4 regions of the Streptomyces ortus genome follow, and region 4 is predicted to be linked to each of the others. Evidence: riboswitches for the same ligand, from Rfam matches in the RefSeq annotation. Region 4 holds a riboswitch; each other region holds the start of a gene.
What was found. Region 4 has a riboswitch for cyclic di-AMP ahead of K3769_RS34875 (C40 family peptidase). Riboswitches for the same ligand answer to the same signal wherever they lie in the genome.
Positions count from the first base shown of each region.

Region 1: it holds a riboswitch for cyclic di-AMP, as region 4 does, so the genes downstream of both, K3769_RS14570 (C40 family peptidase) here and K3769_RS34875 (C40 family peptidase) in region 4, are expected to answer to the same signal.
Region 2: it holds a riboswitch for cyclic di-AMP, as region 4 does, so the genes downstream of both, K3769_RS21370 (M23 family metallopeptidase) here and K3769_RS34875 (C40 family peptidase) in region 4, are expected to answer to the same signal.
Region 3: it holds a riboswitch for cyclic di-AMP, as region 4 does, so the genes downstream of both, K3769_RS25400 (transglycosylase SLT domain-containing protein) here and K3769_RS34875 (C40 family peptidase) in region 4, are expected to answer to the same signal.

Region 1 covers NZ_JAIFZO010000002.1:2,564,453-2,566,644, reverse strand. The annotation lists gene pcrA (DNA helicase PcrA) at 1-173, opposite strand, end outside; cyclic di-AMP (ydaO/yuaA leader) riboswitch at 619-792, shown strand; gene K3769_RS14570 (C40 family peptidase) at 800-1,966, shown strand; gene K3769_RS14565 (hypothetical protein) at 2,133-2,192, opposite strand, start outside.
Region 2 covers NZ_JAIFZO010000002.1:4,106,197-4,108,388, reverse strand. The annotation lists gene K3769_RS21375 (PP2C family protein-serine/threonine phosphatase) at 1-451, shown strand, start outside; cyclic di-AMP (ydaO/yuaA leader) riboswitch at 770-927, shown strand; gene K3769_RS21370 (M23 family metallopeptidase) at 939-1,991, shown strand; gene K3769_RS21365 (PrsW family intramembrane metalloprotease) at 2,157-2,192, opposite strand, start outside.
Region 3 covers NZ_JAIFZO010000002.1:4,987,916-4,990,107, forward strand. The annotation lists gene K3769_RS25395 (HAD family hydrolase) at 1-440, shown strand, start outside; gene K3769_RS25400 (transglycosylase SLT domain-containing protein) at 434-1,159, opposite strand; cyclic di-AMP (ydaO/yuaA leader) riboswitch at 1,164-1,325, opposite strand; gene K3769_RS25405 (polyprenyl synthetase family protein) at 1,928-2,192, shown strand, end outside.
Region 4 covers NZ_JAIFZO010000002.1:7,290,483-7,292,674, reverse strand. The annotation lists gene K3769_RS34875 (C40 family peptidase) at 1-1,181, opposite strand, end outside; cyclic di-AMP (ydaO/yuaA leader) riboswitch at 1,277-1,450, opposite strand; gene K3769_RS34870 (LamG-like jellyroll fold domain-containing protein) at 1,621-2,192, opposite strand, start outside.

The DNA of each region.
Region 1 (2,192 bases), 4.7 Mb from region 4:
GCGCCGTCGCGGTAGTACCCCCCGCTGCTCGGCGGCACGTCGAAGTGCCCGCCGAACAGGTCGTCCGGACCACGGTCCGGCTCCTCGTCGTCGGGCGGCGGCGGGGGCTCTTCCTCATCGGCCTGCGAGGGCCTGAGGTCCGCCAGGAAGCTGTCATCAAAGAGGCTGCTCATCGCTCTCCGAGTCTAGGCGCCCCCACTGACACCCGGCCGCCACCCCGGAAACTCGGCGGAATCCCGGCCGCACGGCCATGGGTAGACCTTCACCGACGAGAAGCGCGTCAGTACATACGGTGACCACTCCCCAGTGCAGTGACTTCCTCTATGACTTCCTCGACGGCTTCCTCAATGCAGTGACCTTCGCCCCGCACATGAACCGCGTGCGGGTGACCTACGTACAACTCTTGCGAGGACCCGCCCTCCCCCCTACCTCTTACCGCCCCACGCCCCAGGGACAACTCGGAGCAGATCGCGACCATTTGACGTCGGCGGACGACACCCGTGGGCCAGGTCACGAAAATGTATCGGGCATATCGCACATCAAACTTCACAGGTGCCACACGTATTGGCTAACTTTCGCGTAGGCCGCTCGACCCGCACCGGCGAACAACGCCGGGCCGAGCGGACTCCGCCGAATCCGGCATGCCCTCGTGGCCTGCGGAACCGGGGACCCAACCGAATCCTGGGGTGAATCGGTCCGAACTCCCTCGCGGGACACGGACCGTAGGGCAAACCTTCCGAAGCACTCGCCCGAACCCGACAGCTAACTCGGTAGGCGGATGACGGAAGGAGACGCCCTCGTGGCGCCACACCGCAAGTCGCGGCCCCCCAGTTCCCTGGGCCTGCGGACGCCGGCCCTCGCCACCGCGGCCCTGACCTCGGTGGCCCTGCTCTCCCAGACGGCGGAGGCCTCGCCGGCCGCGGAGCCCAGGCCGAGCACGGAGGAAGTCCAGAAGAAGATCGACGACCTCTACCAGCAGGCGGGTACGGCCACCGAGAAGTACAACGCCGCCAAGGAGAAGACCACCAAGCAGCGCAAGCGCGTCGCCACGCTCCTCGACGACGTGGCGCAGCGTACGGAGAAGCTCAACAGCGCGCGTGAGGCGCTCGGATCGTTCGCCGCGGCGCAGTACCGCACCGGAGCCTCCGCCCCCGACTCGGCCTCTCTCCTCCTCGCGGACAACCCGCAGGACTATTTCGACCAGACCCAGCTGATGAACCGGCTGACCGCCCGGCAGAAGCAGGCCGTCGACGAGTACGTCACCCAGCGGACCACCACGTCGAAGAAGCGGCAGGAGGCGTCCGAGGGCCTGGAGACGCTCACCACGACGCAGAGCACGCTGAAGACGTCCAAGGCCGACGTCCAGCGCAAGCTCGCCGACGCGCGCGAACTCCTCTCGAAGCTGACCGCCGAGGAGAAGGCCCGCCTCGCCGCGATCGAACGGAAGAAGCAGGAAGAGGCCCGGCGCAAGGCGGACGAGCTGGCGCGGCAGCAGGCGGCCGACGCGGAGCGCCGGCGCCAGGAGGCAGCGACACAGGGCACGGGAGCCGGTACCGGTGCCGGCACGGGCACGGGCACGGGCACGGGGAGTGTGCCGGGCTCGGACTCCGCCTCCTCCACCAAGGCGGCCAAGGCGCTCGCCTTCGCCCGCGCCCAGATCGGCAAGCCGTACGTCTGGGGCGCCAGCGGTCCCGGTTCGTACGACTGCTCCGGTCTGACCCAGGCCGCCTGGAAGGCGGCCGGTGTGACCCTGCCACGCACCACGTGGGACCAGGTGGACACCGGCACGACGGTCTCCGTGGACAGTGCCCAGCCCGGTGACCTGGTCTTCTTCTACGACGACATCAGTCACGTCGGCATCTACATCGGCGACGGCATGATGATCCACGCCCCGAAGCCGGGCGCGTACGTCCGCGAGGAGTCGATCTACTACATGCCGATCCACAGCGTGGTGCGGCCGGGCTAGCCGGGCCTGGGGGCCCGCCGGGGCAGGGGGCCCGCCGGGGCAGGGGGCCCGCCGGGGCAGGGGGCCCGCCGGGGCAGGGGGCCCGCCGGGGCAGGGGGCCCGCCTGGATCGGGACGGGGTACGCGGACGGGGTACGGCACGCATGTGCGGTACCCCGTCCCCGTCCTCAGGTCCAGAGCACCGCGATGAAGATGTTCACCGTGGTCAGCCCGCCCACCAGGGCGAA
Region 2 (2,192 bases), 3.2 Mb from region 4:
GCTGATGCGCGAGGGCGTGCGGCGCGACAGCGTCGAGGTCTTCGAGGGCTTCATCACCGCCGTGCTCGCCGAGATCCCACACGGCGCCCAGCGCGTACGACTCGTCAACCGCGGCCATCCCGGGCCGCTCCTGCTGCGCTGCGACGGAACCGTACGCACGCTCGCCGCTGCGGAACCCGCGCTGCCGCTCGGGATGGGCGACCTGGGCGCGTGGCCCGACCGCGCGCAGGAGGAGGACTTCCCGGCCGGGTCCACGCTGCTCTTCTACACGGACGGACTGTCCGAGGCCCGGGACGGGCGGGGGGTCTTCTTCGACCCGGTGACGCGGCTGTCGGGGCGGGAGTTCGCCGGGCCCGACGCGCTGCTCGCCGCGCTGGTGGACGAGGTGCTGCGGTACACCGGGGGCGGCGGTACGGACGACATGGCGCTGCTCGCCGTGCGACGGCCGTGAGGGGGTCGGGAGACTCTTCCTGACTTGTTTCCTGACTCGCTTCCGGACCTGCTTCCGGAGCTACTCCGGGCAGGACCTTCTGCGGACCTATATCACCTGCAGTAGTCGAACGACGCCCCTGCGCATCACAACTGACACACCATCAACAAAATCGGTGCCCGTGAATGCCGACCAACTCGCCCGATTTACCCCGCTCGGAACGTTTAAGTCCAGGCCAGGAGCCGTAACGATCATCAGGAACAGCTTGGAATCCGGTGCCTGAGTCTATTAACGTTCGATAACGCAGCGCGGTGTCCCAGCCGTCACAAGAGACGGCTCCGTGCGCACGCGCCGAATCCCGCAAGGGAACCGGGGAACCACCTACATGGGGTGAATCGCGTGTCTTTCGTGGTGGTGAACACCGCGGTCGACTCGCGTAGGAGACCTTCCTGCTCCGAACCCGTCAGCTAACCCGGTAGGCGAGAAGGAAGGAAAGGAGCGCGCCCACGTGGCGTTCAACAGGCCTGCCCCCACACCGTCGTTCATACCGGACGAGGTGACGGGAGAGACCTCGGGCGGCAAGAAGCCCGACACCTTCGCCTTCGGCGCCCGCAGGGACGACGAGCCCTTCGAGCCCTGGAACCCCAGCGCCGAGACCGTCCTTCCCGTCCGGGGCAAGCACCGCGTCTCCAAGCAGCGTGGCGGGGGACTCGCCCGCAGCTCCACCGTTCTCGGCGTCGGTGTCATCGCCGCCGTCGGCGCGGGCGGCATGGCCTCCGCGCAGACCGGCAAGCCGCCGGTGTCGATCTCGATCCCCGACCTGCCGAACGTCGGCTCGCTGATCTCCGACGACGACGCGGCCCCCGAGGGTTCCAGCAAGGCGCTCACCGCCGCGGGACTCACCGAGGCCGACGCCGAGGAGGGCAACGCCGACGCCGGCGAGGCCCTGCGCTCGCGCATCATGCTCCAGGCCGAACTCCAGCAGGACCAGGTCGACCGCGAGGCCCAGGCCGTCGCCGAGGCCGCCGCCGCGAAGAAGGCCGCCACGCTCGCGGCCAAGGAGCAGGACGCGGCGAAGGCCAAGGCCGCCGCCGCGAAGGCGAAGAAGGAGAAGGAGGCCGAGGCGAAGGTCGAGGCCGCGCGCCTCGCCACGCTCGCCAAGCAGTTCACACTGCCCACCTCCTCGTACACGATCACCTCCACCTTCGGGCAGTCCGGCTCGCTGTGGTCCTCCGGTCAGCACACGGGTCTGGACTTCGCCGCTCCCACGGGTACCCCGATCAAGGCCGTTCACAGCGGCACGATCACCGAGGCGGGCTGGAGCGGTTCGTACGGCTACCGCACGGTCCTCACGCTCGACGACGGTACGGAGCTCTGGTACGCCCACCAGTCGTCGATCGGCGTCAGCGTCGGGCAGAAGGTCAGCACGGGCGATGTCATCGGGCGCGTGGGTGCCACCGGCAACGTCACCGGGGCGCACCTCCACCTGGAGGTCCACACGGCCGGCGGCAGCGGGATCGACCCGATGACGTGGCTGCGCGGCAAGGGCCTCAACCCGTAAGCCTTCCGCTACGCCGCTACGAGGAAGAGCCGACGCGCGTGTCGTGGGGCTTTTGGGGGCGCGGGGAACTGTGCGCTCAGCCCCCGGCGGCCTGCGGTCGTGATCCCGGCCGTCCCTCACGCACCTAGGGGCGCGGGGAACTGCGCAAACCGGCGCTGCGGCGCGTCAGGACCTGTAGGGGTTGTACGCCGGGTACGGCGG
Region 3 (2,192 bases), 2.3 Mb from region 4:
TCTGGAGCCGGCCCATCAGCAAGGTGCTGCTGCGTCATCCGCTGCTCTCCGACGACGAGTTGGCGTCCGCCGCCCGTGGAGCGGTCGGTTCCCTCGCCACCGTGACGATGTCCGGGCCCGGGACCGTCGAACTCCAGCCATGCGGCATCACGAAGGCCACCGGTCTCGCGCTCGCCGCCGGCCGGCTGGGCCTGACCTCGGCGCAGACCATCGCCTTCGGGGACATGCCGAACGACATCCCGATGTTCGACTGGGCGGCCCGCGGGGTCGCGATGGCCAACGCGCATCCCGAACTCAAGTCCGTCGCCGACGAGATCACCCTGTCGAACGAGGACGACGGCATCGCGGTGGTCCTGGAGCGCATGTTCTCCACCGACCGGACGGGCCCCCGTGTCGGCCTGCCGGCCGACACGGGAGCCCGCTCGGGCGTCGGTCAGTAGGCGCCGAAGACGTTGTCGATCGAGCCGTAGCGCGCGGCGGCGTAGTTGCACGCCGCCGTGATGTTGGCGACCGGGTCGAACGGGTCCAGCGACGTACCGCTCACGTGGTACGCGGTGAAGGTCGGGTCGATGACCTGCAGAAGACCCTTCGACGGGGTACCGGCGACCGCGTTGGAGTCCCAGTTGTTCATGGCCAGCGGGTTGCCCGACGACTCGCGGATGATGTTGCGGTGGATGCCGTCGTAGGTGCCCGGGATGCCCTGCTGGGCCATGACGTCCAGCGACTCCCTGATCCAGCCGTCGAGGTCGTCCGTGTACGTCTTCGCGGAGGCCGGGGTGACGGCGGACGCCGTGGACGCGGTGGCCGTCTTCGCGGTCGTCGTCGAGCTCTGCCCGTTCTTCGTGCCGACGGTCAGCTGGAGGCCCGGCCGGATGACCGCCGGGTCGTCGCCGATGACCGCGCGGTTGGCCTTGTACAGCTTCTTCCAGTCGCCCGTGGTGTGCTCCCTGGCGATCTTGGACAGGGTGTCGCCCTGGGCCACCTTGTAGGTGACCAGCGAGACCTGCGGGACCGCGTTCGGAGCGGCGTTCGGGGCGGCCTGGGCGCCCGTGGCTCCCATGAGGGGGAGCGCGAGGGCGGCTCCGCCCGTCCCGGCCGCGACGAAACCACGGGTGAGGGTGCTGTTTTTGGGGCGGCGGTGTTTGCCTCGTGCGGGCATGGCGAATTCCTCTCCGGCGCCTGCGAGGTGAGCTGTCGGGTTCGGGCGGGAGATGCCCGGCCGCGTGGGTGCGCGACTTGACCCCTAGCCGTTCCGATATCCGGACCGGCGGCTTACCTGGGTCCCCCGCTCCTGCCGTACGCGAGTGAATGGGTGACGGGGATTTCCGGGCGGCGGCAGGATTAGGCGTTCCGTCCGGAGTGACGTGAACGTATGCGAGAGCACATGCCGTGAACAAGCCCCGAATTCAGGCGGCGACGGCTTTGAACTGCCTTGTCGGGCGAATATCCCTTGATCGAAACGGAAGGCGAAGTTCAACTTGCTTTCCGCAAAGGGAAATCGGTGGCCCCGATAAAACGATCACTCCTGATAAGCGTGACTCAATTCACTGGCGCGAATGCCGAATGTCCATAAAAAAGGTGATACGGAATAATCTGCGGACATCCACGCGTGGGCGTCTCCGCGTGTGCTTGGAGCTTGGTTCCGTCTGTCAGGGGAACTCGGATGTCCGGGTGGACGTCTCGCCGGGAAGGGTGTACGGATGCGCGGGCGTATCGCCCGACCTGGCCGAAGGTGCAAAAGGGATCAGCCGGAGGGTGTCCGGCAGGGTGGTGGCGGGTGACGGGCGGGCGCTCATCGTGATCGAAAGACGACCGGATACGCTGACTTGAGTGGCAGCAGCGACACATCGACAAACACTTCCAGCACAGAGCACCCCCAGAGCATCCAGAGACCGCCGTTGAGAGCGTCAGCAGACAGGAGACCCTCGTGACCGTCGTCGGGCCGTTCGGGCTGAGCGTGCGGGACCAGGCTCTCGAAGCCGATGTCCAGGCCGGATTGGCGGCTGTCGAGGAGGGACTGCTCGAAGCGACCAAGAGCGAGGTCCCGTTCATCACGGAGGCCGCGCAGCACCTCGTGCGCGCGGGCGGCAAGCGGTTCCGGCCGCTGCTCGTGATGCTCGCGGCCCAGTTCGGTGATCCGTACGCACCGGGGATCGTGCCCTCGGCGGTCGTCGTCGAGCTGACCCACCTCG
Region 4 (2,192 bases):
GGCACAGGTGCGGGCACGGGTGCGGGCACGCCGTATCCGGGGTTGGCCGCCTGCTGCATGTCGAGGGCGACCCCCGTGGCGATGGGCGTGCTCGCGTCGACGTACCTGCTCGTGTCGCTCTGCCGGTCACCGGCGTACGGGGCTCCGGTGTACGAGACGCCGGTGTACGGAGCACCGGCGTACTGGTCGACCCCGACCCCCACGTACACGCCGTTTCCGATGCTCTGGTCGGCGGTGACCCCGGCCCCCGTACCGGGTATGCCGGGGTACATGGCCGTACCGGCGTACATGTCCGTGCCCGCGCGCATGTCCGTGCCGATGGCCGACTGCTGCCACGCGTTCACGCCGGGCGCGGCCGGGCGGGGGTGCTGTTCCTGTGCGGCGGGGCCCCACGCACCCTCGATCGCCTGGAAGGGCCGCAGTTCGGCGACGGGTGCGCCGCGCCGGGCCACGTGTCCGGCCAGCAGGTCGCGGGCCTGTCCGAGCTTGCGCTGGTTGCGCTGCTTCGACGTCCGCAGGGTCGCCTGCGACGGTCCGCCGGACGGCCCGGGCAGAGCCTTCTCGGCCGCCTGGCGCTGGGCCGGAACAGCGGGCAACCCGGCGACGGGTCCTGCGGGCAGCGCGGCGACAGGCCCCGCGGTCAGCGCGGCGACAGGTCCGGCGGTCAGCGCGGCGACAGGTCCGGCGGTCAGTTCCGCGACGGGTCCGGCGGCACCTCCCGAGCCGGGGCCCGCGCTCGGACCGGCGGTCAGCTCCAGGGCGGGCTTGTCGGAACCCTCACGCCCTTCGCGTTCCCCGCGCCCCTCACGGCCACCGCCGCCGCCCGGACGGCCGCTCGCGTCGGCGGGCCGGGACCCGGCCGCACCCCGGTCCGGCATCCTGTCGGGCGGCAGCACCGCGGGGAAGACGGGGCCCAGTTGCGAGCGGCCCACGTCGAACCACTTCTTCGCGACGTCCGGCAGCGGGGCGGCGGCATCGGCGGCTCCGCCCTGGCCGCCCCCGCCTCCGGACGCCGGCCTGGCGGTGTCGCGCGTCGCCGCGCTCATCGCCCGGGTCACGTTGTAGTTGCCTGTGGCGTTCTCGACCCGGTCGTAGAGGTTGCTGATCCGCTGCTGTACTTCCTCGCGGGTGGGTTCGTCACCCCGCTGGGTGGGAATGCCTGCGGAGGCGAACTGGTCCACGGGTGCGGGAGCCGCCTTCACGAGGGCGGAGCGGGACGTGCCGGGGAGGTCGGTGCCTCCGGGGCGCTGCGTTCGTTCCGGCGCGATGGGAGACGACTCCTTCCGTGCACCGCCAGCCGGGTCGACTGTCGGGTTCGGGCGGGAAGTTACGAAAAAGCGTGCCCTACGACCTCTGCCCACCGGGCAGTTGGGCCGATTCACCCTGAAAGTCGACTGGACCTCCGGCTCCGGCCGCCACGAAGGCCGGTCGGATTCGGCGGAGACCGCGCGACCCGGCGAGGTTCACCGGAGGGAGTCGTACGGCCCAGCCGTCAACTTAGCCAACTTGTGTGCCTCGCGTGAAGATTGAAGTGCGAAGTGTCCGATATGTAAATGTGACCTTCGTCGTACCCGACGGTGACCTCGGACCTTTCATCACCTCACCGTGACCGTTCCGTCGCTACACGTAAGGATTCAGGAACTCCCCCACGGACAGCGCCCGGTTCACGATGCGCGTGTCGCCCAGCCAGCCGTAGAAGCCCTGTCCGAAGCTCTCGTCGAACTGGGTGGCCCCGAGCACGAAGGGCTTGCCGAGGGTGGCGATGCCTGTGGACGGCTGCGAGGGATTGCGGGCGATCTTCGAGCCGTCCACGTACATCACCGTGCGGCGGCCGTCGTTGACGAGGGCGATGTGCATCCAGCGGCCCACGGGCACCGCGTGGCTCCACGACGTGGGGTCGGCGTCCTGGCGCTGCGGATACACCACGAACTGGAGGAACCGCTCGGGTGACAGGTTGAGGCTGCAGGTGGGTTCCAGCGGGGACCAGCCCGTGGTCTTGCCCGCGTCCCCGTTGCGCCCCTCCCAGCTGAGGATGCCCATCCAGGAGTGGTCGCCCTCGAAGGGCTCGGGCAGCCGGACGAAGGTCTCGATGGTGTAGCCGCGGAGGAACTTCTCGCTGTTCAGGGCGGCTCGGGCGGAGGTCGTCAGGATCGCGCCGCGGTCCGGGCTCTTGCCGCCGTCGAAGCGGAGGC